One region of the Priestia sp. RMT2NF4 genome, then DNA from elsewhere that is predicted to be linked to it. Evidence: a T-box and tRNA genes for the amino acid it is inferred to sense, from the RefSeq annotation. Region 1 holds a T-box; the other holds one or more tRNA genes.
What was found. The T-box of region 1 lies ahead of leuS (leucine--tRNA ligase). A T-box ahead of a tRNA ligase gene usually reads a tRNA of that ligase, here a tRNA-Leu.

Region 1 (15,319 bases):
AAATTCTTGAAATGCCTACCGTTACTGCAAGCGGCAAAAGAACGGCAGCGAAGGCTGGGTAAGTAATCATCAGAGGGGTAACTAACGAAAAAATAGCCGTTGTATGCCCCGATGGAAATGAATGATCTTTTAATGGATTTTCTAATACTTTTGTATGCTTTAGTTGAATATAAGGCCGTTGTCTCGGATATAGCTTCTTAGCAATGGCAACAGGAATATGGCTAACGGCTAGAGAAAACGCACAAGCGTAAGCGACGGATGAAGGATGCAGAAATAGCAGCAAGCACGCTATCACAATGGTAAACGTGGCTCCGCCGGCATGAGTTAGTAAACGTAAAAATCTATTTAAGTGCTTTCGATCAAAATGTTGATTTACACTTTTGAATAATCGGCATTCGGCATCGTATACATACTGAATTAACTTGGCTTTCATAGAGTCGCTCCCTTTTTAATAAATACGTCTTTATTATTCAGTTTAATCTTTAATTGTGGAGGCAGTACTAAAACGATGTAAATTAATATGGAAATTTCTTTACAATTGTGGAGAGAATAGAACATGATTAGAGAGTTTGTGGAGATACTAAAAAAATTCCCTCAGTATGAATTTCTGAGGGAACGTTTCCTTTATAATGAAGAATCAGATTTCTTAATAGACTTATAATACTGCCCTTTTTCTACATATTCTGTACGAATGCGCTGCATATCTTTTAAATCCTCCTCAGTCAGAGTGCGGATTACTTTAGCAGGTCGACCGAGTGCGAGAGTATTAGGTGGTATTTTTTTACCGGGAGGCACTAAACTTCCTGCACCGATAAAAGCACCTTCACCAATTTCCGCACCGTCTAAAATAATAGAGCCCATGCCAATGAGCGCGCGTTTGCGGATGATGGAGCTGTGTAAAATAACTTGATGTCCTACTGTCACATCATCCTCAATAAGCAAAGGAGCATTTGGGCTTTGATGGAGTGTTGATTGATCTTGTATATTTACTCGTTTCCCGATAATAGTAGGCGAAACATCTCCTCTAATAACGGTGTTAAACCAAATGCTGCTTTCTTCACCAATGGTGACATCTCCAGTAATCGTGACATAGTCTGCCAGGAAGCAGCTGGGTGCAATATTAGGCATTTTTTCTTTATACGGATAAATCATCAAATCATCTCCCTTTATTAGTTGAAAAAAAGTAGTAAATCTTCTAATGTAAGTGTACAAAGGTTTTTAAAGCAGGTAAACAAAAAAAGGAAGAAGGAGTAACTCAAATGCATAAATGGGAAGCAGTAAATCCAAAAGGCGTTATTGTCATGGTCCATGGAGCAGCGGAGCATCACGGGCGCTATCGCTGGCTGATTGAGATGTGGCGTTCGGTTGGAATGCACGTAATCATGGGAGACCTTCCTGGCCAAGGCTTAACAACGAGAAGAAGAGGACATATCCTATCCTTTGATGAATATGTATATGAAGTGGAAGAATGGGTACGTGAAGCGCAAAAATATGATTTGCCTATTTTCCTGTTAGGACATAGTATGGGAGGACTGGCGGTTATTCGTACGCTGCAGACAAAAAATCTTCCTATATGGGGTGCGATTCTTTCCTCACCTTGTCTAGGATTAAAAGAGCAAGTACCAGCTTACTTAGATATGTTATCTAAAGGATTAAATAAAGTCATGCCGAACAAACTTTTTGATTTGGGTCTTACTGTTGAAAAAGCAACAAGAAACCAAGAAGTTCGAGATGAAGATGAAAACGACTCACTGTACGTTACAAAAGTTTCTGTAAGATGGTACCGAGAATTGATTCAAGCTGTTAACTTAGCTTTTAAAGATATCGATCGTTTGCCGGATGTTCCGCTTCTTGTGATGCAGGCAGGAGAAGATAAAATTATTGAAAAGCTGATTGTTAGACAGTGGTTTGATGAAATAGAGCTAAGTGAAAAAATCTACAAAGAATGGTCTCAGCTGTATCACGAAATCTTTAATGAGCCTGAAAGAGAATACGTTTTTACATACGCGAAAAGCTTTGTTGATCTTCACATTTAATGAGTGCTGTCAGAAATTGAGGTGAAAATAAATGAAGATTCCGTCTCGTCCTATTTCATTAATGAGAAAAATTTATCGAGAAGTGTTTCCCGTCGTTCATCATGAGCTTAACCATTGGCGGGAACGGGCAAAAGAGATTCCTAATAAAGAATTACGCACTCAAGCATTGGCAAGTATCGATACAAAAACTTTTCATTGTGAAGGAGGCGGCATCCTATCGATTTTAGCGAAAGAAAACATGATTGAATGCGTAAAATTTATCGTTGCCTACCAAACAATCAGCGATTACTTAGATAACTTATGTGACCGCAGCAATTCGCTCGATCCTAAAGATTTTGCAGCCTTACATGAATCGATGCCAGATGCGTTGACTCCTCATGCACCTCTTGGGGATTACTATCGTTTTCGAACGGATAAAGACGATGGAGGATATTTAGCGGAACTTGTCCAGACTTGTCAGCAGTCCTTGCGAAAAGCCTGTAATTACCATATCGTCTCTTCACATTTATTAGAACTAGCTACTTATTATTGTGATTTGCAAATACATAAGCATGTTGAAATCAAGGAAAGAGTTCCACGATTAGAGAATTGGTTTGATGCTCACCGGCACAGTGTTCCTGAAATGGAGTGGTATGAATTTTCAGCGTGCTCTGGTTCAACGTTAGGCATTTTTTGTTTGGCCGCTTACAGTTTTCAAGAAGAGATGACCAAAGAAATGACGGAGAAAATAAAAGCGGGATATTTTCCTTATATTCAAGGTTTACATATTTTACTCGATTATTTAATTGACCAAGAAGAAGATAAAGCAGGAGGAGATTTGAACTTTTGTTTTTATTATCCTCACTATCAGCAAATGATGGACCGCTTTTTACATTTTGTTGTAAAAGCGGACGAATATGCTAAAAAACTGCCGGATTATCACTTTCACTGCTTTATCTATAAGGGACTCCTGGGCGTTTATTTGTCCGATCAAAAAGTGAGGGCACAAAAACATGTTCATGTGAATGCACGTCGATTAATCAAAGCGGGGGGAGCACTCAGCTACTTTTTCTATATCAACGGACGCTTGTACCGAATGTTAAAAAGATAAGCCATATGCGGCTTATCTTTTTTCAATAGCAATGATGAACGGAGGATTGTTTTGCTGATTCATGAAGCGATATTGTAAAACATGGACGTCTTTTTGATCCAGATTTTGGACGTACGTTAGTAAATCGTCTCTTTCTTGTTTCCCTTGTTCGTGTCCGTGATAAATAACGAGCACAATCACTCCTTCAGGTGCTAGCAAATCAAGTAACTGCTCAATTGCAGAAATTGTTGTTTCAGAAGTGGTGACGATGTCTTTATCTCCACCTGGTAAATAACCTAAATTAAAGACAGCGCCCGTCACTCGTCCATTAATAGAGTGGGGAAGCATGCTTATATTGCTATGGCTTTCTTGGATAAGCGTGACTCGTTTTTCTACATGATGTTCTGTCAATCGCTGCTGAGTTGCTTGAATGGCTTGGGGCTGAATGTCAAATCCATATACATGACCTGTATCTCCGACTAAGTTGGCTAAGAACAATGTATCATGTCCATTTCCTGCTGTAGCATCAATCGCGACATCTCCTTCGGCCACAGCATTAGTGAGCAACGTGCGGGCAAAAGGCAGGATACGTTCTATTTTCATCTTTCCATCAACTCTTTTTCGTAATATTTTCCTTGATAGCTTTGGCGACGTTCGAGCTCTTGATCAATGGCATTTAATACGCTCCACTTATTTACGCTCCACATCGGTCCGATCATGAGGTCTATCGGTCCATCACCGGTAATACGATGAACAATCATCTCAGAAGGGATTACTTCGAGCTGATCGCATACAAGCTTTACATATTCTTCAAATGAAAGAAATTCAACAAGGCCCTTTTCATACTGTTTGACCATAGGAGTTCCTTTTAGTAAATGAAGCAGATGAATCTTAATTCCTTGAACGTCTAATTTTGCTACTTCCCGTACCGTTTCCATCATCATCTCAGGTGTTTCTAAAGGCAAACCATTAATGATGTGAGAACAAACGCGAATACCGTGTTTTCGAAGCTTTGCTACACCATCTACATAGCATTGGTGATCGTGTGCCCGGTTGATAAGCAGTGAAGTTCGTTCATGAACAGTTTGCAGTCCAAGTTCTACCCATAGATAAGTTCGTTCATTTAATTCAGCCAAGTACTCCACCACATCGTCGGGGAGACAGTCAGGGCGCGTGGCGATAGAAAGCCCAACAACTCCGGGAAGCTTTAAGACCGCTTCATATTTTTCACGAAGCTCCTCAACAGGAGCGTGAGTGTTAGTGAATGCTTGAAAGTAAGCAACGTATTTTCCGTCTTTCCATTTATGATGCATTTTTTCACGGATTTCGTTAAATTGTGTCACAAGATCATCCGCTCTGTTTCCAGCGAAATCTCCTGAACCGGCAGCGCTGCAAAACGTACAGCCGCCGTGAGCTACCGTGCCGTCTCTGTTTGGACAATCAAATCCTCCATCTAAGGCTACTTTAAATACCTTATGGCCAAAGTGGTTACGTAAGTGGTAATTCCAGGTATGATAACGTTTGTTTTCAGATTTATACGGAAATGGGTTTGTCTGATTCAAATCAGCAACCTCCTTTTTACATGCAATATACATCAACAAATTGTATCAAAAACGTGAAAAAGTGCCAAACAAATTTAAGGATGCTTATATTTAACAGGTTCTTCTTGTCGTAAAGGAGAGTAAAGTTGCGCAAAATAAGACAGAAATGAACGAATAGGAGGAATAGACAATGACAACTCGTCAAGCAGTGGATCAACTTATGCAGCAGTGTGAAGATGCTATTCGCTTTGGACAAGGTCAGTTACAGGAAGGCATGAAACAAGAACATTACAATGATACTGAATATACAAAAGCACAGGAAAAATTAGAAAATGCTTATAAAGAAATTGAAGAGTTTTCTCACAGTGCAAATGCACAGCAAAGAGAGCAGCTATATCGCATGCGCCTGCAAGTTCAGCAGCTGCAAAATAAATTGATTACAACTCAGCATTAAGGAGAGGATTTTATGGCAACTCGTTCAAATCAAAATAACCCGGAACAAAAAACAAAAAACGGGATCAACAGCAATGATATTGAGCTAGGAAAAGATTTTGATCCTGTAAAAGAATTAAAAGCACGGAACAGCAAGCGTGCCCAGCCGGTTCGTTCGAAGCAAAAATAAGCGGTAAAAAGGTGATTTTGCATGATATTGTCATGTGAAATCACCTTTTTAAATAGTCAGCGAATTTCAAATAAATTGTCTATATGTAAAAGCATTGCGAACCCTTTAAGAAAAGACTAGAATGTACGTTGGCATTCGAATAGATAGGGGGGAGATCAATGCCCAAGTCACTTTGGTTTTTGATTATTGGTATGCTTGTAAACGTAACGGGAGCTTCGTTTTTATGGCCTCTCAATACAATTTATATAAATGAACATTTAGGAAAGTCGTTATCCGTTGCAGGAGTGGTTCTTATGCTGAACTCTGCTGCAAGCGTAGTGGGTAATTTACTAGGGGGAACGCTTTTTGACAAAATTGGAGGATATAAATCCATTTTATCAGGAATTATTATTACCCTTGTTGCATTAGTGGGACTGGTGTTTTTCCATGGTTGGCCTACATACGTTGTTCTCTTGGTTATTGTAGGGTTTGGATCTGGTATTGTGTTTCCATCTATGTATGCAATGGCAGGCTCAGTCTGGCCACAAGGCGGAAGAAAAGCATTTAATGCGATGTACGTTGCTCAAAATGCAGGAGTGGCTATTGGCGCAGCGGTAGGGGGCGTTGTAGCATCCTATTCATTTACGTATATTTTCTTAGCTAATACAATTTTATACGTTATTTTTCTTCTTATTGCTATTTTTTCATACCGTCATATTTCGGTTACAGTTGGGCAAACGAATGTCCTTAATGAAGCCGGTAGTATTCAGCACAAAACGAAACTGACGGCCCTTCTTATTTTATGTACAGGATACGTATTATGCTGGGTCGCGTATGTTCAGTGGCAAACAACGATTGCTACGCATACGCGTGAGTTGAATATACCTCTTTCTAGCTACAGTTTGCTTTGGACGATTAACGGCATTTTAATTGTAGTCGGTCAGCCTTTGATTGTGCCTATCATTCAAAAAGTAGCAAAGACATTAAAAGTACAGGTTCTAATTGGAACGGTTATTTTTGTGGCTTCTTTCATCATCGTGGTGAATGCCACAACATTTTCGCAGTTCTTAACAGCAATGATTGTGTTAACAGTTGGAGAAATGTTTGTTTGGCCAGCAATTCCAGCTGTCGCAAGTCAGTTAGCTCCATCAGGAAAAGAAGGGTTTTATCAAGGCGTAGTCAACAGTATGGCTACTGCAGGTAAAATGATTGGCCCTCTCTTTGGAGGCGTTATTTTCGATGCGTTTAATATGTCTACCCTGTGCTATTTATTAATTGCACTATTGTTATTTAGCATGTGTACAACATGGATATACGATTATAAATTAAAAGAAAAACGTCAGCGTTCACTAACCATCTCTAAATAAATAGAGGTGGTTTTATTTTTGACTGTTCAATAAACGTAGGAATGTCTTCAGTATTCCTTTAATAATATAGTAAGGGTCGTGACAAGCAAAGAAAGGAGTATATACCTGTAAAAATGTAAGCGTTTTCTAATTATATGACTTCTTGGGGGGCTAGAATATGCTTAGTATGATTGGATTAATTGGAGGATTATTGCTGCTCATTGTATTAACGATGAGAGGCATGAATTTATTTATAGCAGGTCCGCTTAGTGCTTTAGTTGTTGCGTTAACAAGCGGAATGCCTTTATTTCCACAGCTGGTGAAAGAAGGAGAAGCAAATTTTGTTGGGAATTATATGTCTGGTTTCACAGGATTTATTGCTTCTTGGTATTTAATGTTTCTATTGGGCGCCGTTTTTGGAAAAGTGATGGAAGACAGCGGGGCCGCTGATAGTGTTTCTCGCTGGATTGTCAGTAAACTAGGAATGAAAAGAGCAGTGTTGGCGATTGTACTTGCCTGTGCGGTCTTAACATATGGAGGAGTCAGTCTGTTTGTAGTAGCATTCTCTGTCTATCCAATGGCTTTAAGCTTATTCAAACAAGCTGATTTGCCGAGGCGGTTTATCCCTGCTGCTTTAGCATTCGGTTCCGTTACGTTTACGATGACCTCGGCTGGATCGCCTGAAATCCAAAACTGGATTCCAATTGAATATTTAAAGACTAGTCCGTATGCAGGATGGGAAGTTAGTTTAGTTGTAGCGGTAGTGATGGCTGTATTCGGCTACTGGTGGTTAAAGCGCTTGATTTCAAAAGCAGTTAAAAATGGAGAGCGTTTTATATCACGCGAGAAAGATCCAGCAGTAACGGAAAATCAGTCTCTTCCTAATCCGTTATTAAGTTTGCTTCCGCTTGTGGTCGTGCTCATTATTTCTTTTGCACTTCATAAGCCGCTTCAGCAATCTGCGTTGATTGTCGCACTTTTAAGCGGTATCATTGTCACATACATTGTGAACCGAAAACACTTTAAAGGATTTTGGAATGCAGCATCAGAAGGGACGCTTGGAGCGTTAATTGCAATTGGGAATACAGCTGCTGTCGTAGGTTTTGGAGGGGTTGCTAAGGCTGTTCCCGCGTTTGGAGTGGCTGTAGATGCCATGACGCATATTCCAGGCAGTCCGTTGATAGGGGGAGCTATTGCGGTGAGTGTTATCGCGGGGATGACAGGTTCGGCTTCAGGAGGTCAGGCGATTGCTTTGCCAATTTTAGCCCCTCACTATCTAGATGCTGGTGTAAATCCAGAAGCTCTCCATCGTGTAGTAGCTATATCTTCTGGCGTATTAGATTCCTTGCCTCATAATGGTTATGTCGTCACCACAATTAATTCTATTTGCGGAGAAACTCATAAAGATGCGTATGGATCAGTTGCAGCGATGACGGTAGTTGTTCCGCTTGTTGGTCTCGTACTTGCGATTATCCTGTTTTCTTTTGGATTTGGTATTTAATAATAGCTGTTAAAGAAAGTAGAGGCGGGGACAAAAGTATTTTAGCTGAAGGAAGATCCGAACGATAAATCGTTCGGATCTTTTCATTATTATGGTGAACTCGGCTTTTATGTGTTTAGTTGCTTTAAGCTGTTGATTGGAGCGCAAGATGAAGCCTTGCACGGAAATGAACAGTTTTGTAGCAAGGAGTCCAGATATCCTATTTATTCAGCTTTAGATAGGATTAACTTAATTATGTCTAAATCTCTTTGTTTGGCGTTGTATGTATGTTTTTGGGAGAAGTTGTTCATATATAAGAATGAAAGAGGGGATTTAGCAACAAAGCAGTGAGGCAGTGTAGAAACTTTTACAAAATCCGTTGAACAACTTGCAGTTTGCGAACATATTATTTACAATACAAGGTAGTATGATGTAAAAACTATGATAAGGAATAGTAGTGAACGAAGCGAGCTAAGAGAGCTGACGGGTGGTGCGAGTCAGCAAACGGGCGTTCATGAACTCACCTTGGAGTTGTAAATGTGAAGTAAAGTAACATTTACCGTCTATCCGCGTTAAGGAAAATGAGTGAGTACATAATTGTGCTAATTTGGGTGGTACCGCGGGAAGTTTATTCAACCTCTCGTCCCTTTGTTTGAGGGATGAGGGGTTTTTTAGTTTAATTAAATACAGCTGGAGCGTACAAGGAGGATTATGTATGGCTTTTAATCATGAAAAGATCGAACAAAAATGGCAAAAAGTTTGGGAAGAAAATAAAACATTTAGAACAACAGAAGATGAAGGAAAGCGTAAGTTTTACGCATTAGATATGTTCCCTTATCCATCTGGGGCGGGTTTACACGTTGGGCATCCAGAAGGTTATACAGCAACGGACATTTTATCTCGTATGAAGCGTATGCAAGGATACAATGTACTTCATCCAATGGGATGGGATGCATTCGGACTACCTGCTGAGCAGTATGCATTAGATACAGGAAACGATCCGGCTGAGTTCACTGAACTTAACATTAATAATTTCCGTCGTCAAATCAAATCGTTAGGTTTCTCTTACGATTGGGAGCGTGAAATTAATACGACTGATCCTAACTACTACAAATGGACGCAGTGGATTTTCTTACAGCTATATAAAAAAGGCTTAGCTTATGTGGATGAAGTAGCTGTTAACTGGTGTCCTGCGTTGGGAACAGTACTTGCAAACGAAGAAGTTATAGATGGCAAAAGTGAGCGCGGTGGGCATCCGGTTGAGCGTCGTCCAATGAAGCAGTGGATGCTTAAAATCACAGCTTATGCAGATCGTTTACTAGAAGATTTAGATGATCTTGATTGGCCAGAAAGTATTAAAGAAATGCAGCGAAACTGGATTGGCCGCTCTGAAGGAGCTCACGTTCACTTCACAATTGATGGATATGACGAAACATTTACTGTGTTCACAACGCGTCCTGATACGCTGTTTGGGGCAACGTATGCCGTTTTAGCACCTGAACATCCGTTTGTGGATAAAATTACGACAGCCGAACAAAAAGAAGCGGTAGAAGCGTATTTAGATCAAATTAAAAGCAAAAGCGATTTAGAGCGTACAGACTTAGCTAAAGACAAAACGGGCGTATTCACAGGTGCTTATGCAATTAACCCTGTAAACGGTGAGAGAATGCCAATTTGGATTGCTGACTATGTTCTAATGAGCTATGGTACAGGTGCAATTATGGCTGTTCCTGCTCATGATGAGCGTGATTATGAGTTTGCTGTTAAATTTGAACTGCCGATTAAAGAAGTAGTAGCGGGTGGAGACGTTTCAAAAGAAGCTTATACAGGCGACGGCGAGCACGTTAATTCAGACTTCTTAAATGGTCTAGACAAAGAAGAAGCAATTTCAAATATGATTCAGTGGCTTCAAGCAAATGAAAAAGGTGAAAAACAAGTAACATACCGTCTGCGTGACTGGTTATTCAGCCGTCAGCGCTACTGGGGTGAACCGATTCCTGTTATTCACTGGGAAGATGGCACAACAACTGCAGTTCCTGAAGATCAGCTTCCGCTTGTTTTACCAAAAACAACTGAAATCAAGCCGTCAGGTACAGGTGAATCTCCATTAGCAAACATTGATGACTGGGTGAACGTTGTAGATCCGGAAACGGGCAAAAAAGGGCGCCGCGAAACAAATACAATGCCTCAATGGGCAGGCAGCTGCTGGTATTACTTACGCTACATTGATCCAACGAACAGCGAAGCATTAGCAGATGCAGACAAATTAAAAGAATGGTTGCCGGTTGATATTTATATCGGTGGAGCTGAACACGCTGTTCTTCATCTATTGTATGCTCGTTTCTGGCATAAATTTTTATATGATATCGGCGTAGTTCCAACAAAAGAGCCGTTCCAAAAACTGTTTAACCAAGGTATGATTCTTGGAGAAAACAATGAAAAAATGAGTAAGTCAAAAGGTAACGTTGTAAACCCAGACGAAATCGTAGAAAGCCACGGTGCAGATACGCTTCGCCTTTACGAAATGTTTATGGGACCGTTAGATGCATCCATTGCTTGGTCAACAAAAGGGCTTGATGGTGCACGCCGTTTCTTAGATCGTGTATGGCGTTTACTTATCGAGGATAATGGTGAATTAAGCAGCAAGGTTCAAGAAAGCAATGATACTACACTTGAACGCGTATATCACCAAACGGTGAAAAAAGTAACGGAAGATTACGAAGGTCTTCGTTTTAATACAGGTATCTCTCAACTTATGGTATTCATCAACGACGCATACAAAGTTGATGTGCTGCCAAAGCAATACGTAGAAGGATTTGTGAAGCTATTAGCACCAATTTGTCCTCATACAACTGAGGAATTATGGAGCAAACTAGGCCACGAAGATACGATTTCATATGAAGCTTGGCCTGCGTTTGATGAAGCGAAACTTGTAGATGATGAAGTGGAAATTGTCGTTCAAATTAACGGTAAAGTACGTGCAAAATTAAACGTACCTGCTGAGGCATCTCGTGAAGAGCTTCAAGATATTGCAATGGCTAATGAAGATGTTCAAGAGTTCATTGAAGGTAAGACAGTACGCAAAGTGATTGCTGTGCCTGGTAAATTAGTAAACATCGTAGCTAATTAAGTATTGATGTAGAACAGTCCTCCTGACTAAAGAGCAGTCAGGGGGGCTGTTCTAGACCTAAGGGCCTGATGTCCCCCTTTCGGGGTTGACATCAGGCCCTTAGTTAAACCTTTAACTACGATTGGAAAAGCTTAGGTAGGCTGCTGCTTAAGCTTTTCTTATTTAGTGGCATAAAGGTATTTGAATTTGCTACAATAGCGATAGCAAGCTGAATGAAAGAATAGAGAGGAATGACGAAGATGGAAGAAGTAAAAGTGATTACGCCTGAAGAGCTTCAAAAACGCGTTGAAAATGGAGAAGAGCTTCATTTAGTTGATGTTCGCGAAGATGAGGAAGTAGCAGAAGGAATGATTCCAACTGCTAAACACATTCGTATGAATGATATTCCAACTAATGTGGATTATTTCGATAAAGAAAAAGAATATATTTTCATTTGCCGTTCTGGACGCCGCAGTGAAAACGTATGTTACTACCTTCAAGAACAAGGTTATAAAGTAACAAATATGGTTGGCGGTATGTTAGAGTGGGAAGGAAAAACGGTTAATAAATAAGAAAAAGCGCCTTTGACAGGCGCTTTTTTCTTTTGGAATGAAACTTCTACCATTCGACTAAAATGATAGTAGCAAAACAAATGATGACTAAATCTATAAAAGTCTTCATAAAAATAGAGGTAGGAAGAAGTTGGAAATCAGTACGAAAGCCATCATTGAGAGAAGCAGTCCATTCTGATTGAAACAAATTTGATAGGACAAGGTGGTAGAAGCTATGATACAGGTGAAAATGTTTGATAAAGAGCATGAAAAAGATTTAGAGTTTGCGGTGAACCGATTTTTACGCAAATTAGAAGATGAAGACGTCGTGGATATTAAGTACCAAGTCACAGTGGATGTTGATCGTGATGAGCAGGTGTACTGTTTTTCAGCCATGGTTATGTATAAAGCCTAGCATATTATGCTAGGCTTGTTGCAAATTCTCCTGCATTACTGCCAGCCAAACGGCCTGTTACAAGGGCAGAAGTAATATTGTATCCTCCAGTATATCCGTGGATATCAAGAATTTCCCCGCAGAAGTAAAGGCCTTGCATAAATTTAGAAGACATTTCTTTTGGGTGAATTTCTTTAACGGATACTCCGCCTCCTGTGACGAAGGCTTTCTCTAAAGAAAGTGTGCCGTTTACAGCAAATTCAAATCGTTTGCACATTCTCGAGAATTCTCTCAGTTTTTCATGCTGAAGCTGTCCCGCTAGCGCTTGGCTATCAATGTCTGCTTGCTCGAGTAAAAATAATAGATAGCGTTCAGATACAAAACCTTTTAAAACATTTTTAATCGCTTTTTTCGGCTCTTCTTTTGTTGTTTTGACTAATTGTTGAAAAATCTCTTCTTCGTTTTGGCTAGGAAATAAATCAAGAGACATTTGAACAGTGTTGCTTTTTTGTTTCTTTAACTCTTTAACAACATATTGGCTGCAGCGAAGAGCGGCAGGGCCAGAGATACCAAAGTGAGTGAAAATCATATCCATCTGATGAGTGATGACAGGTTTGCCTTTTTTATTAAGTACGCTTAGTCCTACGTTGCGAAGCGATAGACCTTGAAGCGTTTTTGTTTTAATAAAGTGTTCGCTAGATGTAATAGGAACTTCTGTTGGGTAAAGTTCAGTAATTTTATGACCTGCATCTTTTGCCCATTGATAACCGTCTCCTGTCGAACCCGTATGAGGCACTGATTTTCCGCCTACTGCAATCACAACGCTTTTCGTTTGGATTGCTTCTCCGTCTTGAAGTACAACTTCTTTCACGGTGTTGTTTTCATAGTTTACGCGTTTAACGGCTGTGTTTGTGCGAATTGTTACACGAAGACGGTGAAGTTCACTAATTAATGCATCAACAACAGATTGTGCTTTATTGCTAACCGGAAACATACGCCCGTGATCTTCTTCTTTTAATTTAATTCCAAGGCCTTCAAAATAGGAGATGATATCTTCGTTATTAAAAACAGAAAACGCACTGTATAAAAAGCGTCCGTTTCCTGGAATGTGTTTAATAAGTTCATCAATCGGAAGGCGGTTTGTTACATTACAGCGGCCCCCTCCAGAAATGGCAAGCTTTCGTCCAAGTTTATTGCCTTTATCAATTAATAATACGTTTGCACCTGACTCACCAGCTGCAATCGATGCCATCAAACCAGAAGGTCCTCCTCCGATTACGACTACATCATATATCATACTTTCACCAACCTGTCTATTCTTAAAAAATTTTAGTTTGTTCACTGACAAATCTCTCAACATTGGATAAAATGGGCTATAGTCTTTGTTTTTTAGCTTGTTGACGAGTGTGAGTGAGTATAAGACCTTTCTTAGTGTATACTCTCACTTGCTTCTTTTCAATTCTATCATTATTATCAGTATGTAACATTAAGTATCGGAGGCAAACGTATGTCTGATTCAAAATTGTTAAGAGGGACCTTTGTGCTAACGCTTGGCACTTATGTATCCCGAATTCTGGGAATGATTTATTTATTTCCATTTGCGATCCTTGTTGGAACCGTAGGGGGAGCACTGTTTGGTTATGGATATAACCAATATGCTATTTATTTAAGTATTGCTACAGCCGGTATGCCAATGGCCGTATCGAAATTTGTATCAAAATATAATGCACTCGGTGATTATTATACGAGTAGAAGAATGTATCGGGCCGGCATGAAATTAATGCTTGTCACAGGAATACTTGCATTTTTACTTTTATATTCGTTAGCGCCTGTTATGTCTAGAATTACACTTGGAGGTTCTGATTTAAATAACTCCTTAGAAGATGTAGTAATGGTTATGCGAATGGTTAGTGTTGCGTTAATTGTAGTACCGATGATGAGTTTAATGCGAGGATTTTTCCAAGGTCACCAGTCTATGGGACCCACAGCTGTTTCACAAGTAGTTGAACAACTTGTGCGGGTTGTCTTTTTATTAGCATCCACTTATATCGTCATCAAAGTTGTACATGGGAGTCTTGCGCTAGCCGTTGGATTTGCTACAATGGGTGCTTTTGTAGGAGCTCTTGCTGGACTTGCCGTATTAATTTGGTACTGGAAAAAACGAAAGCCTCATCTCGATAAAATGGTGAACGAGCAGACGGTAACGCCTACGCGTATTTCTACCGTATCCATTTTTAAAGAGCTGCTTACGTATTCATTGCCCTATGTATTTGTCAGCTTAGCTATTCCGCTTTATCAGTATGTGGATCAATTCACATTTAACCGTGCGATGGTAGCGGCTGGACAAAAAGAAATAGCGGAGTCCATGAACGGAATTGTTCAGTCTTATGTTCCAAAGCTTGTGATGATTCCTGTTTCATTAGCTACTGCATTCGGTTTGACTCTTGTACCAACGATTACACGTTCATTTGTGAATAAAGATTATAATGTATTGCAAAAGCAAATTGATCAAACATATCAAACGATTATGTTTCTTGTGCTGCCAGCATCTGTAGGGTTAATGGCTTTAGCTGGTCCAGCATATACGTTTTTCTTTGGAACAGATGCATCGGATGCGGGTGGAAATGTCTTGCTTTATTATGCACCCGTAGCTTTATTGTTCTCATTTTTCACGGTTAATGGAGCTATTTTACAAGGGATCAACAAACAAAAGTATGCTGTTTTAAGTCTATTATTTGGATTGATTGTGAAAATTGTCGTGAACGTGCCATTTATTCTTATGTTCCACGAGATCGGTTCAGTTTTAGCGACAGCACTAGGCTATATCGTATCTCTTGTTTATATGTTTGCGCTTATTCAAAAACACGCAAAATATAACTACAGTGAGTTTATAAAACGCTCTGTGCTCATTCTCATTTTTGTTGCGATTATGGGAATCAGCGTAAAAATTGTTTCAGTAGTAATTGGTCTGTTTACAACCCCAGGACGATTCTCTGCCACGGTTATTACGATTATAGGAGCAGCAGTAGGCGGCCTTATTTACTTTATTATTACCTATCGTTCAAGCCTGCTTGAAAAAGTAATGGGAGCGAGGGTAACAGGTGCAATTGAACGAAAGATACTGCGCCGAAATAAACAGCGCAGTGCATAAGAAGATGACTCGTTAGAGTCATCTTCTTTTCAAAAAAAGGA
Region 2 (15,319 bases), on a different contig from region 1:
AGCGTGCAAACAATAAGTAACCCCAATACCCCTAGCATAGACTAGCTCCTAAACATGAATAATTAATGTTATATTTTCCAGAAAAATAACTACTTATACTGAAGGTGCATTCTCTATTAAAGGTTTTTGATTTTTTAGTCGCTGTTAGAAGAATGCTGCTTTTTGTTTTGAATAAATCCTGCAATTAAAAGGAAAAGCGGATATAAGATGCCTACAAGTAAGCTGTAGGGAATCCACGTTTTTGTATCCCAATCTTTTTGATAAGAAACGCTTGGATACACAATAAGGGAAAGTGTAATCATGATGAGTGCGACTGGAAAAGAAAATAGCTTGTAGTCCTTTATATGAAATACATTGGCAAACCCCAAAAGAGTAGCGTAAAAGTAAATGCAAAGCTTAAAAAAGAGAGTAATAAACCACAAAATAGCAATGACTACTTCAATTCCTTGAAGAAAGTTTCCTACATCAATTCTTCTTCCTAATTCATAGCTTGGAAACATGGTGATTTGGGAGTAATAAGGACCAAGCACTAAAATTCCGAGTAAGATTAACGTAACCATCACTAGTCCACCGGCTATATTACCTATATAAAAAGATTGAGTGGACTTTTTTGTGTCTGGTGTATGGGAAGGAAAAATCATAAGCAGAATCGTATAAGTCAAAGAACTCATGCTTAAAAACGTTAAAACAGCCCGAATAAAAGCTTTTGGATGTATTTCGAACACAGGCTGAATATGCTCTATTTTAATTTGCGGAATCATAGACAAAATCAGAAGTCCGAATAATCCGACAAACCAAGGGAATAAAATCTCGGCACTTCGTGCAATAACTTCTATCCCTAGGCGTACTCCTACGATAACCACACCCATAAATGCAATGTGGATGGCTGTAAGCGGCGTGTAGGGAAGAATTTGTGTAGTGAGAAAATTCCCTACATAGTAAAGAACTTGACTGCTGATAAACAAATTGGATAATACAAAAACAGCAGAAACAATCTTTCCAAACAGTTTACCTAAAATTTTTTCGTTCATTTCCATCAGCGTAAGCGTTGGAAACATTTTTCCTAGTGAGGTAAAAAGCAAAACTAAGCCAATTCCTGATGCTACACCGAAAAGTGCTGCAATCCAGGCGTCTTGATGAGCATCAGCCGTAATAGCGGCAGGCACAACAATAATTGTGCTTCCGATGCTATATAAAGTTACTAGCTTGCGAAATTGCGCAGCCGAAATATTGATTTCATTAAGCAAAATGAGCACATCCTTTTGCCATATACACGAATTAAGTGATCCAACGGAATAATAAGTGACTTAAAGGTTGAAACATTGCTTCTACCCAATCAGAAGGGTTCGGTAGAGGCAGCCGAAAGATTTTTGCAAGAGCTATTATGATACTGATTGTCATGAATACAATAAAAATTTTCCGTTCTTTTTTATGAGAGTGTTGAGGTAATCTTTTTATTTCCATCCATATAATCCCTGCACAAATGATCAAAAAGGAAAGAAACAAGTGCATGCAGTCAACCCCAATATATTTTGACGTTCAAATAAGCTATTCGTATGATGTCCGCTAAAGAAAGTGATTATACATTTATGTAAAATATAGAAAGTATTTCAAGGGATAAAAGATATCATTGGATGCTCTTAAATAATAAAGAAATTTGTTATGCGGAATATTTACGCAGCTTCAACCTATTGAAACGTCGTATGAATAAGTGGAAAAATGCCACACTATAGAGTGAACAAATGGAAAGGAGCACTATGATGAAAAAATTCCCATATAACAAAGATAAACAACAATCATTTCAAGCAGCACAGCAGGGGCATAAAGAAGCAGTAGATGCATATGAACAGGCAAATGAAGCTAAAAATGATGCATCCTATGGACATGAAGCGAAGCAAGCGATAGGTGAAGTGAACGAAGCCTCTCAGCAAATCGAGAATGCGCTTGAAAATGCTTCTGAAACACAGCGTCAGCGTTTAACTGAGTTTCAGCAAGACATAAAAGATATGGAAAACGACCTTAATCAATAAAAGAGCCGCTGTTTTACTTACACTTAGAGCAGGTTCACAATAGGGTATAAATTGCAAAAGCAGAAGATAATGAACTTCTGCTTTTTTTTATTGGCAGAGTGAATGTAGGTTTCGTGTATATAATTGCTTCTAGGAGTTGTTTGGAGGGCAAGGCGAAGGCTCCTATAGGGAAAACAGAATAGGTGAGACCCTGCAGGAGCGGAAGCGAAGGCTTGCACGGAAATCAACAGTAGTGTAACAAATAATCCATCGTTCCATTCTTATTTTAAAAGGTATAGAAGTTAAAAAAGTAAGAATCCTAATAAAAACAGAACGATAAGAATGGAAAGGGATTGTGACAGGAAACATGCTAATAAATATACTAATAATGATTGTCGTATTGTACTTCATATATGTATTCGTAACTGCAGTGGTACTGTTTTATGTCCCTTTGCACAAGGGAAAAGACTTAAAAGTAATGAATACTGAGAATTTTTACGGAAAGAAAGAATCCACAGACCGTGTTATGCTTTTGGAAAACGGTTATTTTTCAGGGCTTGTTCGGATGCAGATGATTCAAGAAGCGAGGCATACAATCGATATTGCGTACTTTTCCATCGGCAAAGGTCGTTCGTCGGATTTACTTATGGGTGCTTTATTCGAAGCTGCGGACCGAGGTATACGTATTCGAGTGCTGTTAGACGGGATCTCTCATGGGTTAAAAGGCAAGAGAAAAAATGTTCTTTATGCTCTAGCTTTCCACAATAATATTGAATTAAAGTACTATGAGCCCTTTACTATTCTTAAACCTTGGACATGGCATAACCGTCTTCACGATAAAATAATAGTAGTCGATGGCCAATTAGGTATTAGTGGAGGACGAAATATTGGAGATAAATACTTGGCCAGTCAACCGGATAAAAATTTTGTCTATGACCGTGATGTGCTGATTTATAATACAAAGCAAGAAAGTAATAGTGTCATTCTCTCAATGGAGAAGTATGTAGAGAAATTATGGAACCACCCGTATACGCGCAAAGCTTTTCCAAAGCTCAAGAAAACTAAACAATTTCGTGGCCTTTCAGGAAAGAAATTGTTAATAGATCAATACGAAGAGGCCAAAAAAGCAAACGAACCCTTTGTCCATCCTTATATTGTATGGAGAGAATCGACGATGCCTACAAGAAAGATTTCTTTTATTACAAATCCTATTCAAAGAATGAATAAAAGCCCTTTTATATGGAAAACGTTTATTAAGCTTTCCGAGCAAGCTGAAAAATCCATTGTCGTTCAAAGTCCTTATATTGTACCAACAAAAGAGATGGAACAGTATATAGATAAGTCAGTAAAATCTAAAGTGCAAAGAATTATTTTAACGAATTCTATTACGTCCACTCCGAATGCTATGGCTTTTTCTGCATACTTAGGAGTGAAAAATCGCGTCATAAAAGCGGCTTCAAAGCTTTATGAATATCAACAGCCTTATTCCATTCATGGGAAATCCGTTGTTTACGACCAGCGTTTGAGCGCAGTTGGTTCTTTTAACTTAGATTCACGTTCTGTATTTTTAAATACTGAATCTATGGTTATGATAGATAGTGAAGAATTTGCAGCCGAGCTAACAGGGGCTATTGAAACTAAAATTTCTCACAGTACGCTTGTGGGAAATGAGGGGGAACCTGTGGATTTTAATACGGATTCTCAAAAAAACGTGCCTCCTGTAAAATCTGCACTCCTCCATATTCTTTCAGTCTTCACGCGATTTTGGAGACATTTTGTATAGTTCTGCACTTTGCCTAAAAAAGGGCTTTTACAGAAAGCTTCTAAAAATAAATGGTAGAGGGTAAAAGGTGCTGCAACTGGCAGTGGAAAGTGTAAAAAGCTGTGATATGCCTCACAGTTTTTTTTGAAGTCGCCAGTACTAGTCATGATTCATAAAAAGACCTATTGACGAAATTCCATATATGTTTTATTATAATATAGCGTCGTCAATAAACGAGGTTCTTTTGAAGAAATCATTTCTAGGGGCATAGTTTAAAGGTAGAACTACGGTCTCCAAAACCGTCAGTGTGGGTTCGATTCCTACTGCCCCTGCCATTTTGGAGTTATTTTTCAATTCACACGCGGGTGTGGCGGAATTGGCAGACGCGCTAGACTTAGGATCTAGTGTCTTATGACGTGGGGGTTCAAGTCCCTTCACCCGCATCTTTACTTTTATATATTGCGCGGAAGTAGTTCAGTGGTAGAACACCACCTTGCCAAGGTGGGGGTCGCGAGTTCGAACCTCGTCTTCCGCTTCTTTTCAAAAGCAGTTTGCATGTGCAAACTGCTTTTTTTGTTGTAGAAATAAAGATTTTTACTATGCTGTTTTTAATTAGAAATAGTTTATTCAATCAGTGCTGCTTATACGTATTGTTTTCATGAATATACACATATTATTGGGGTTACATTAAAAGCTAATGAACGATACGTGAAGACGTCTAATATGGTTTTTAAGATAGGGGGAGAGTCCTATGGAATCTAGTTGGTTTTCAATTATACCGTTTTTAATTGTTATTCCAATAGCTATTTTCACCAAACAAGTGCTGCCAGGGTTGTTTTTAGGCTTATTAGTAGGCGCTTATTTGATTGATCATTCGATTGTCGGAGGTGTTGAAAAGTTACTTCACTACGTTGTACAAGCCCTTAGAAATAAAAGTAATATAGAAATCGTTGTCTTTTTATACGCGTTTTCAGGGCTTATCGGAATGATTAAGATGGCTGGAGGAGTTAAAGGTTTTGTGGAAACAGCTGCAGAAAGAATTGATACAAGAAAAAAAGCTCTTATTTTAACCTATGTTTCAACCATTGGAACATTCAGTGCTCCCACCTTTCGTTTTGTGACGATCGCGCCCATTATGAGAGCGCTGCTGAAAAAAGTGAAAATGACGACAGCAGAGCTAGGGTTTGTTATTGAAACAACTGCTACTCCTGTTATCGTCTTAATTCCCGTGGCAACGGCATTTGTAGGATATATGGTCTCAATCATTCAAATGGCAATTGATCATCAAGGCATAAAACAAGACGCTTATTCTTTGTTTATTCAAAGCATTCCTTATAATTTCTTTTCGATTGTGATTATTTTAGTAGGGATTTATTTCAGCTTTTTTCATCATTCAACGTCTACGGCTCCTATGAAGCTCGAGGAAGAAGACGAAAAAGATTGGCATGATTGTCATCCTTGCGTATCGAAGGATTTGCCTTCTAAGCCTTGGAATTTGTTAGTACCTTTACTTGTTGTGATTTCACTTACCTTACTTTTAACATGGTGGAGTGGACATCGTAAGAGTCACACCTTTTTTGAAGCATTTATTAAAGCAGACGTGTTAGAAGCGATGGTAGTAGCTTTAATTATGACTACGTTAATTACCCTCATTTTTTTCTTGTTTCAGCGCTTTACATTACAGAATTTGCTTAATGGTTTTATCACAGGAGGCAATGACTTGATGTCCGTTATTTTGTTGTTATCGGTAGTATGGGGATTATCCGCTGTTACAGAAGACTTAGGTTTTTCAAATTTCGTGACGGCACATTCTAAGTGGATTCCTCAAATGTTTGTCACTCCGTTCATGTTTATCTTTGGAGCCGCTATTTCTTACTTTATCGGATCTGCTTGGGGAACGTGGGGGATTTTAATGCCGCTTGGCGTATCGCTTGCAAGTTCTGCAGATCTTTCTTTGCCGTTAATTATCGGTGCAGTGTTTGCGAGCGGTTCCTTTGGAGCGTTTTCTTCACCTTTAAGCGACGATACGAATACCATCGCCAAAATATTAGATTTATCTGTTATTGAATATGCCAAGTATAAATTAAAGCCAGCTTTAATTGCAGCGGGAATAACAGTTGCTTTCTATCTTGTTGTATCTTTCTTATTTTGAATGAGAAAAATAGCCGTCTAGTATCAATTTTTCATTTTTTTTAATTTAAAGTATGCATACAGTCCTAATGACAGGCACACTAGCATGATACAAGTAAGCGGAAATAAGATGGTATTAACAAAATGATCATAAAACCATATATACACGCACATCACCTCGATAATTTTAACGCCATTTTTTCTATTTAGTAGAGATATACTATCTGTGCTGCTTCTTCCTATTTTTCAAAAAGGCGATAATCAGAAGCAGTAGGGGTACGATAGAAAATAGCGGCATATGCAAAAGAAATCTTGCTACGTGCAGTCCTTCATAAAGGTGTTCTTGAAAATTACTAGCGATTGTAATCGACAAAAACAGCACAATGATACCTAAAGGATACGCTAGACGGGAAGGAGATTTAATTTTAAATAAAGTAGCTGTACCTATTATAGAAGCATAAAACAAGATGCTAACTTTGAAATAAATCCCAATCACCATAGCGAACATAAAAAATACATCTAGACGCTCTAAAAAATCAGCTACTTGGATCGTTTGGACAGTACTAAGAAGAGGGAACTGTGATCTTGTCGTCAGATCAACTCCAAGCACGCTAATGTTAATGATCATCGTAATAATTAGATTAATTCCGCTTAATCCCGTTGCGCATAGCATGGTGACACTCGCTTTTTTGGGATTGCTCAAATAAGGAAGAAGCATGGTAAATACAATAGCCTCTGTGAAAGGAAAATACAGCGTTTCGGTCAAAGCAACTTTGGCAACAGGAAGTATTCCTTCTTTTAATACCGGCTGCAAGTTCTTAAAATCAACTAATCCTGAGCTAATAATTAAGATGAAGCCTGCAATAGCTAGAAAATACATAAAAATAAACAGAAGCTCTCCTGATCTCGCTATCGCTTCAATTCCTTTTCGGGTTATATAGATAATGACCAGCATCAATAAGGCATTGGCAATAAATAAAGGCGTATCGGGATAAGCAAAAGTAAGAAGCATTTCTCCGAAATCTCTTAGAACTCGTGATGCATCGTATAAAAAATAGACAATGTATACAAATGCAAGAAGTGTTCCCAATACCTTACCTAAAATTTTCTGCATGTATTCTGTAGGGAGGAGGTCCGGATAGTAGGAATAGAGCTTATGATAGACTAAGAAGAAAAAAAAGCTGCACAGCATTCCAATTAAAATAACTAGCCATGCATCTTGCTTCGCTCTCATTGCAAGAGGAACTAATAAAGCGCTTCCCAGTTCGAATAATACCATGAGAATGAATAATTGAGTGGCGCTGATTTTTGCTTTTTCCATATAGCCAGAACCTCCTTACCTCATTGTTGTTTTTCTTTTACGCTAGAGAGAAACGATTTATTGCGCAGACCCGTTCGGCGAATGTAAGCTTCTACTGTAACGTCTACATCTAATTTTGGAAAATAAACGTCATCCCATTCTGATTTGAATTTTTCCCATTGGTTAGGGCGCGTGCGTTCCAGTGCTTCTCCAAACCCAAAGATGTCAACTTTGTCTGTCTGAGCTTGTTTAATAGCTGTTTGTAATTCTTTTTTTATTTCTTTACCCGCAGCTTTTTCCATTTTTTTGATTACGGCAGGTTGACGGGTATCAACAGGGACCTCCACTTCTCCAAGATCGCCTTCTACGCGAGTGTGAACGGACACATAAGGTTTTCCTTTTTTCATTTTTACAGATACATCCGTTTTTTGACGAACTGTTTGATAGGCAAGCGCTTCTTTTTTTCCTTTCCAGTCTATATTAATATCCGTTCCTTGTATTTTATCAAGAATCCAAACGCTACCTCTGGCTGGACTATTGTACAACCAGTCGATTAACTTTCCATTTTTAAAAACAGCAATGCCAGAAGCGCGAAGGGTAGCTTCTGGTGCGCTTTGCTGGAGGTTATCTAATTTTTCTGCTTGTTGAGGATTTCCAACTAAATGAAAACCCGAGACTAGTGCTTCTCCTCCGGGAGATTCGAGAGACCTCATCACTTCTTGAAAGGAAACCTTTAGATTTTCTCCCCATTTTCTTTGAGTGAACTCCAGCGTTTTCATAATTTTGTTTGCTGGAATTTTATCGACAGGCGTTAGTGCTTTTACCAAATCAGCAGCACTTGACTGGTGTGCGATTACTAGGGAAGTCGTAATTCGAAACTCAGGATCGCGATCAATAGAATCAATAAGAATGTTAATTCCTTCTTCACGCGCTAGTTTTTCTCCGATCACGACTAAGTTGGTATGGGCATAATAAAGTCTTCGGGAAATTCTAGCTGAAGCGCGTCTGCTTGCTTCAACTAAATTATCGCCAGAAGCAGAATAGATCGTAACAGGCGGACTTTGAGTACCGCCGCCCCCTTGTAAGCCAGCTACGTTTCCGGGGTTAATAATTTGAAAGGTAAGCTCATACCGCCCATCTTTCGTTTTATCAATGCCCATTGCCGATACAAATGCAAGGTCTGTTAATTCTTTTTTACTCCAGCAGCCAGTAAGCAATACCATCATTATGGTCATTACCAGTAAAAATAAACTTTTACGTTTCATTTTGATCATCTTCTTCCATTTCCTGGTTAATCATACCTCTTGAAGAAGGAGGCTCAGGCTTTTGATGTTTGCTTTGACGAACTTTGTTATCACTAATTAATTTAGGTCTTCTTCTCATCGTCCACCAAGGTAACCGCAGCAATGTATCTTCATTGCTTGCAGGAATAAAGGGTGCTAATGGGGTCATGTAAGGAACACCAAATGAACGTAAGCTGCATAGGTGTCCAACCCCCATTAAAAGAATAAGGATAATGCCATAGAAGCCGAATGTAGCCGCTCCTAGTATAAATAAAAAACGAATTAAACGCGCTGAAATAGCCATATCGAAAGACGGTGTGGCAAAGCTAGCAATGGCTGTAATCGATACGATAATAACCATAGCTGGTGAGACGATCCCCGCTTGAACTGCTGCTTGCCCAATAACAAGGGCTCCGACGATCGATACAGCAGAGCCGATAGCTTTTGGTAAACGAATCCCCGCTTCACGCAAAATTTCAAAGGTGACTTCCATAAAAAAAGCTTCCACGAACGCGGGAAATGGAACCGATTCTCGCTGTGCTGCAAGAGCTACAATAAGCGTCGTAGGTACCATCTCTTGATGAAATGTCGTAACCGCTACATATGTAGCAGGCGCGATAAGTGAAATCATAAACATAAACACCCGCAAAAGACGAATGGACGTCGCAATATCAAAGCGTGCGTAGTAATCTTCGGCCGATTGGAAAAATTGAATGAACAACGCTGGAGCAATAAGGACAAAAGGAGTTCCGTCCACAAAAATAGCAATTCTTCCTTCCAAAAGGTTACCTGCCACGACATCGGGTCTTTCTGTATTATAAATAGTTGGAAAAGGAGTGACCGTTTGATCTTCAATCAGCTGCTCAACATAACCTGATTCCAAAATACTATCAATATCAATGTTTTTTAATCGCTTTCGAATTTCTTTCACAACTTTATCGTTTGCGATGCCATGAATATACATAAGAGTGACATCCGTTTTAGTTACTCGGCCAATCTTCATCGACTCTAGCCATAAGTCGGGTGTTTTAATAATTCGGCGCACCATGGCTAAGTTTGTGCCAATAGACTCAGTAAAGGCACCTTTTGGTCCCCGCACTACCATTTGGGTAGTAGATTCTGAAATGGCACGCTTTTCACCGCCTTGTGTACTCACGCTGAGTACGCGGTTTATGCCGTCGACAATAAGAAGGCTGTCTCCTGACATCAAAGAAGAAAGTAAATCATTCCAGTTGTCTGCAAACGATATGTTGCCGATTGTTACGATGTCTTCGGAAATTAACTCTAATGCATTTTTATCGTTTAGTTCGTTTTTTTCATTATCTTTCATAAGAGACTGCAGTAAGTAATCTTGAATAGCCTGATTATCTACAATCCCTTCTATGTAGACGATAGCAGCAGCTAAGCTATTATTGCTGCCTATTTTAAAATGACGAATCACAATATCTGAGCTGTTTCCAGTTTTCTCTTTGATTAAGGTAAGGTTCTCCGACAGCAGATTCTTAAGAGAAGAAGCTGTTTGTTCGCTGTTTGTTTGATCTGCCTGAGGTTCAAGCTTATTTTTAGATTTTTGATTTTTAAAAAACGAAGGCATAAATGAAAGCACCCTTACTATAGTTTTTATTAATTTGACCAAAAACCGTATAATTATGTAATTTTTAACAAAATATCTTTTGCATGACGGTAAATGAAAATGACGACCCTATCAGGTAAGTAACCATTAGGTAAGGAGTGAAAGGAATGAAAATTATTGGAGTTAGCCTGCTGCTATTTGGATCTGTGATTGCTCTTTCTGTAGGAATTGATCTTTTTCAAGGAGCGAACGTACTGCAGGCACTATATAATGCTTTAAGCCCGTTTCGTGTAATGGAAGTGGCCGAATTATTTGTCCTTTTTTCTCTTTTGTTCTTCTTTTTTGCAGAGTCACTTTACCTTGTTTTAAAGAAGCGTCAACAAAAGCACTAGTAACTTGGTGCAAAGAGGTTTTTATCTCTTCACTATCGAAACAAGCGTATAGAAAAATAGCTTTGAGATAGGGGAGAACCACATGAACATTGAGACTAGCAGACTACTAATACGCAAATTTAAATATGAAGATTGGCAAGATGTCTACACATATACATCTGATGCTAATGTCATGAAGTACATACCAGAAGGCGTTTTTAGTAAGGATGATGCGAAGAAATTTGTAAATGAAAATATGAAAGAAAACGTTAAAAATTTTCCAGTTGTATTAAAAAACGAAAAAATCCTAATTGGTCATATCGTCTTTTTTAACTATTTTGGGGACCATACTTATGAAATTGGCTGGGTATTTAATTCCCTCTATCATCAGAAAGGATATGCGTCAGAAGCGGCAAAAGCAATCGTGGACTATGGCTTTAATACAATGAAACTGCATCGGGTTATTGCTACTTGTCAACCTGAGAATACGTCTTCTTATCGTGTTATGGAGAAAATCGGGATGAGAAGAGAAGGATATTTTAAAAAATGTATTCCAACTGAAAAAGGATGGTGGGACGAATATTATTATGCGATTTTAAAGGAAGAGTGGAAATGAGCTTTACTTTTGCGGAATTGCGCTTCCCGAGTTGTAAAGACGAAAATAAGCCCAATTTTTAAAAAATGAGCAGAAAAGCAAACCAAAACGTCTAGGCAGACATACAATAAGCTATCCATGAGAAACACCCCATGTTTGAACCTTCTTTGTTTTAGCAACAGAAAATTACGTTGAAAGGGAGTGCTTGTATGTCTAATGCTGGATGTGGATTTGGTTCTGGTTTCGCTTTATTAGTTGTATTATTTATTCTATTAGTAATTATCGGATGTAGTTGTTATAGCGGTGGTTACGGTGGCTACTACGGCTGCTGATTATATCACTGAATAGCCTAAAGGATACCCTTTAGGCTTTTTTGTGTTCATTATAAAAAGCTGGAAGAAATGATTAGTCAGCAGGCTCAGTATCAACATGCGATTCGATTTTTTTCTCTTTCGGCAATTGGTCAATAGAAGCCCAAGGCACGCGGCGAGGCTTATATTCAATCGCATCAGTAGAGTAAACGGCCACGCTTACGACTCCCCCGTGTACCTGCGCTCGAATCAACAAAGGATCGCTGTACGTATTTTTAAAATGAAAGTCAGGTCCATACCAGCTGACGGTAGCGTCTCGCCCAGGAGGTACGTAGGAAACACTGCGACTGTGTGAGTAGCGCTGCGTAATCGTGACGCCAGCGTTATCGACGGCGTTAAATAAAGTAGAAGAAACTTGGCAAATTCCTCCTCCAACTCCTTCGGAATACTCTCCTTTTACAATGATTGGCGCACGCATATACCCTTTTGCTGCCGTTCTTTTTCCAACGGTTTGATTAAAAGAGAAAACTTCCCCAGGAAATATGACGCTGCTGTCTAGTGATTCAGCTGCAAGAGAAATATTGTGAGAACGATTTTTATTATGGGGGTTAAATACCGTGTGATAATGACCGATTTGCTTAATACGAATCGTTGCAAGCAGCTCCTTATCCACGCGAGGCGGAACAGGAAGCGTCGGGATTTCTAAGGTTGACGTACCGCCGTTAAAAAAATAAGTATAAAATTTCTCCGCAAAATCTTTATGATATAGTTTGACACCCGCTTGCTCAGGAACAATTTGTCCGCTTTTATCAATGCGGGCATTTATGGGCTCTCTATATGTTTTTTTATCCAATTCTTTTAGAAGAAGATTGTATCGATCATGATCAACCATGGGTACAGGAAGAAGAGGTACTGCCACTTTGTCCCGTTCAATCCGTTCAATCGGTTTACCGTCATGAGTAATAGATAGGTGGTCTTGTGTAGAAAGAGGTTGAATGAGCATTAAAAGTCCAACCATCCAAGTGAAATTCATATCATATACCTCGCTTTCACCTGTTAGTATGAATAAAATGAACCGTTTAATGTATAGGATTCACAAGCTCTTTTTTGTATTATTTTCCATGAGCCGAGCGTGTAAAAATTTCTATTTATAATTGTATGTGTACTTTCGCATATTACATAGAGAAACTACAAGGTAATGAGGGTAGACAATGACAAAATTAATGATTTTAGTCTTTATGCTTATTAGTTTTTTTGTGCATCCCCAAAAGATGAAAGCAGAAGAAAACCTTACGCACTTTCCGGTAAGCGATACAGGAAAAGTATTAAAGTGGAAACGTGTAGAAACCTTACTGCCAAAGGGGAAAAAATTTAAAGTGATCGATGTAGAAACCGGTTTTTACTTTTATGTGCAGCGAAGAGCAGGCTCTCACCACGCAGATGTTCAGCCGCTTACACGTCAAGATACGAAAGTAATGAAGCACTTATATAATGGAAAATGGAGCTGGAACCGAAGAGCTGTTCTTATTCCATTTAAAGGCCAAATGCTTGCAGCTTCCATGAATGGAATGCCTCATGGAGCCGGTGCGCTTGACAATGGGTTCCCCGGTCATTTTTGCATTCATTTTGCAGGAAGTACGACTCACAAGTCTCAAAATGTGGATCCAGGTCATCAGTTAATGGTATTAAAAGCAGGAGGCAAGCTTGATGAATATGCATTAAAAGCTGAGCCGGCAGAAGTCGTCAATATGTTTTTAACAGGATTAAAGCAAGATGACGATGCCTTAATGCAGCCGGTTTTGCGGGTGAAGCAAGAGCATAAGCTATGGGCAAAGCTGCATAGTATCTCCACCATTTATTATAAAACGGACTTATTTCATGCAAAAAAGTATAAAACAAAAGAGAAAATCTCCGTAGATTGCCTTATTTATTACGAAAATAAAGGGGCTCACAAGACAACGATGGTTTTTACTTTAAAAAGAAATCCGTTAACAAACGGGTGGGAAATTTCTTCTCTTACACTGTAATGAACCATTATTTTTTTAAAACACATCTGACAGAAAACAGATGTGTTTTTAAGCATTTGTTTAGCTCTTTAGCCGTTTGCAATGTTATAGTGAAAAACATACTTACATACGATAGAAAAGAATTAAAAAGGGTATAAGTAATAATATTACTCTTTCTACAAAGAACTTTACAGCACGAAAGGAGAGGGTTTTTATTTTTTCATATTGGTTTAGTCGCTTAGTCGCTGCAGATCCTGGACGAAAAAGGTTCAAAACAGCTTCTAAAGCTACGATTAGTGTCATTACAGCTGTCGTTATTATGCTGATTGTATTAAAAGCAGCGGGAAGCTCTCAAATTACCGCTGCTATTTTATCGGGCGTAATCGGCCTGATGGGTATATTGGTTGTAAATGATGAAACAACAAAAGCAAAAAAAGTGACAACAGGATTAGTAGCAATTTCCAGCGCCGTTTCTCTTGGAATTGGCTCGTTTTTATCACGATATGGACAAGCAGAAAATGTTTTTCTCGTTCTATTGGTGTTTTTGTCTTTTTATTTACAGAAATTTGGTATTCGCTATTTTTCCCTGTCGATGGTAGCCTTTATGTCGTTTTATTTTGCTTCTATTTTACACGTTACATTTTCTCAGCTGCCGTGGCTGTTAGCTGGCGTTGTAGTAGGAGCCTGCTGTGCATTTATCTATAATTTTGTTATTTTTAAAGACCGGCCTGCCAACGTGCTGAGGTCTTCAATGAAATCATTTCATATTCAAGTAAATTTGGTGCTTGATTTAATTATTGAGTTAATTCAAAAGAAACAAATTGAACCAGCTCAAATCAAACAGTACAACCGCAATATTAAAAAACTAGCGGAGTATGCCCGTGTAGCATCAGAAGAGCTTGGAAATACAGATCCTCACGACATATGGCCTGGCGTAACAGCTGAGCAAATGCGCCTTTATGTATTTGATACAGTGATGCTGCTGCAGACATATTCTCCGGCGATTCGAAAGCTCAGCGAATTAAAGGCATTTAATCATTTTGATATTCAGCAGGTGCTGTTAAAGCTAGTGGAATCGATTCGCGAAGCAGAGGTATTAAATGAAAATCCTACTCATTCCTTAACAGATGCAGCTCAGCATCTGCAAGAGCTGCGCCAAAAATTAAGTGAACTCGAACCTCAAGACAAAAGGTATAAAGACTGGCTTTACTTAATACGCCGTATCGAAACGATATCAAATCATGTCATTGATGAAGCGTATGAGCTGCAGCAAGCAATTGTGAAACAAGAAAAACAGCCTCAAAAAGAAGCGGAAGAACAAGAAGACGAAGAGGATAATGATGAAGAAAAAGGATTAAAACCATCTACGAAAAAGTCTATTCAAGCGGTCATCACTGCTGTTGCGACATTAATATTTGGCTCGTTTTTATCTCCATCGCATCAATATTGGGCGCTCTTAGCAGGCTATTTAGTGCTTCTCGGTACAGAAACGATAGGAAGTACGTTTGTAAAAGCCGTGCAGCGAAGCGTAGGCACGCTTTTAGGAGCAGCTGTCGGCTTTGTTGTCGCAAGCTTTGTTTCACCAGGAATACTTGAAGTAACGCTGCTTTTTATCTGTGTGTTTATGGCTTTTTATTTCTTTCCCATTACGTACTCATTTATGAGCTTTTGGATTACAATGATGCTGGCCTTTATGTATGACATGCTTCTCGGGGGAATTTCAGAGAGTTTATTACTGGCACGCGTATTGGATACAGTTGTAGGAGTTGGAATTGGGTTAGCCGTATCTGCTCTTGTGTTTCCTAAAAGAACAAGAGATAAAATAACCGACACCTCTGTCGAATACGTAGCGGCTTTAAAAGAATTTGTTCACACTTATTTGCATCGTTTTACGAAGCAGTATGCATTTGCCAATTTAGCTGATAAAGGAATGGAATTAGAAAAAAAGCTAAAACAGCTTCATGTCGACTCAGATCCTA

Region 2: it encodes a tRNA-Leu, which carries the amino acid that the T-box ahead of leuS (leucine--tRNA ligase) is inferred to sense. The anticodon was not compared.

The regions. Positions count from the first base shown of each region.
Region 1 covers NZ_JBLQZO010000004.1:41,456-56,774, forward strand. The annotation lists gene ACMX9J_RS17790 (phosphatase PAP2 family protein) at 1-433, opposite strand, end outside; gene ACMX9J_RS17795 (gamma carbonic anhydrase family protein) at 625-1,152, opposite strand; gene ACMX9J_RS17800 (alpha/beta fold hydrolase) at 1,260-2,036, shown strand; gene ACMX9J_RS17805 (tetraprenyl-beta-curcumene synthase family protein) at 2,068-3,126, shown strand; gene ACMX9J_RS17810 (class I SAM-dependent methyltransferase) at 3,139-3,708, opposite strand; gene ACMX9J_RS17815 (TIGR01212 family radical SAM protein) at 3,705-4,667, opposite strand; gene ACMX9J_RS17820 (YtzC family protein) at 4,837-5,100, shown strand; gene ACMX9J_RS17825 (hypothetical protein) at 5,113-5,268, shown strand; gene ACMX9J_RS17830 (MDR family MFS transporter) at 5,427-6,614, shown strand; gene ACMX9J_RS17835 (GntP family permease) at 6,772-8,094, shown strand; T-box leader at 8,506-8,724, shown strand; gene leuS (leucine--tRNA ligase) at 8,789-11,203, shown strand; gene ACMX9J_RS17845 (rhodanese-like domain-containing protein) at 11,443-11,754, shown strand; gene ACMX9J_RS17850 (sporulation protein Cse60) at 11,969-12,148, shown strand; gene ACMX9J_RS17855 (NAD(P)/FAD-dependent oxidoreductase) at 12,153-13,424, opposite strand; gene ACMX9J_RS17860 (putative polysaccharide biosynthesis protein) at 13,635-15,278, shown strand.
Region 2 covers NZ_JBLQZO010000001.1:411,504-426,822, forward strand. The annotation lists gene ACMX9J_RS02055 (hypothetical protein) at 1-38, opposite strand, end outside; gene ACMX9J_RS02060 (GerAB/ArcD/ProY family transporter) at 135-1,256, opposite strand; gene ACMX9J_RS02065 (hypothetical protein) at 1,761-2,030, shown strand; gene ACMX9J_RS02070 (phospholipase D family protein) at 2,398-3,792, shown strand; tRNA gene ACMX9J_RS02075 (tRNA-Trp) at 4,033-4,106, shown strand; tRNA gene ACMX9J_RS02080 (tRNA-Leu) at 4,133-4,214, shown strand; tRNA gene ACMX9J_RS02085 (tRNA-Gly) at 4,235-4,306, shown strand; gene ACMX9J_RS02090 (Na+/H+ antiporter NhaC family protein) at 4,523-5,923, shown strand; gene ACMX9J_RS02095 (GerAB/ArcD/ProY family transporter) at 6,122-7,222, opposite strand; gene ACMX9J_RS02100 (Ger(x)C family spore germination protein) at 7,243-8,466, opposite strand; gene ACMX9J_RS02105 (spore germination protein) at 8,456-10,078, opposite strand; gene ACMX9J_RS02110 (hypothetical protein) at 10,225-10,449, shown strand; gene ACMX9J_RS02115 (GNAT family N-acetyltransferase) at 10,532-11,044, shown strand; gene ACMX9J_RS02120 (YjcZ family sporulation protein) at 11,233-11,355, shown strand; gene ACMX9J_RS02125 (VanW family protein) at 11,429-12,367, opposite strand; gene ACMX9J_RS02130 (hypothetical protein) at 12,546-13,361, shown strand; gene ACMX9J_RS02135 (FUSC family protein) at 13,660-15,319, shown strand, end outside.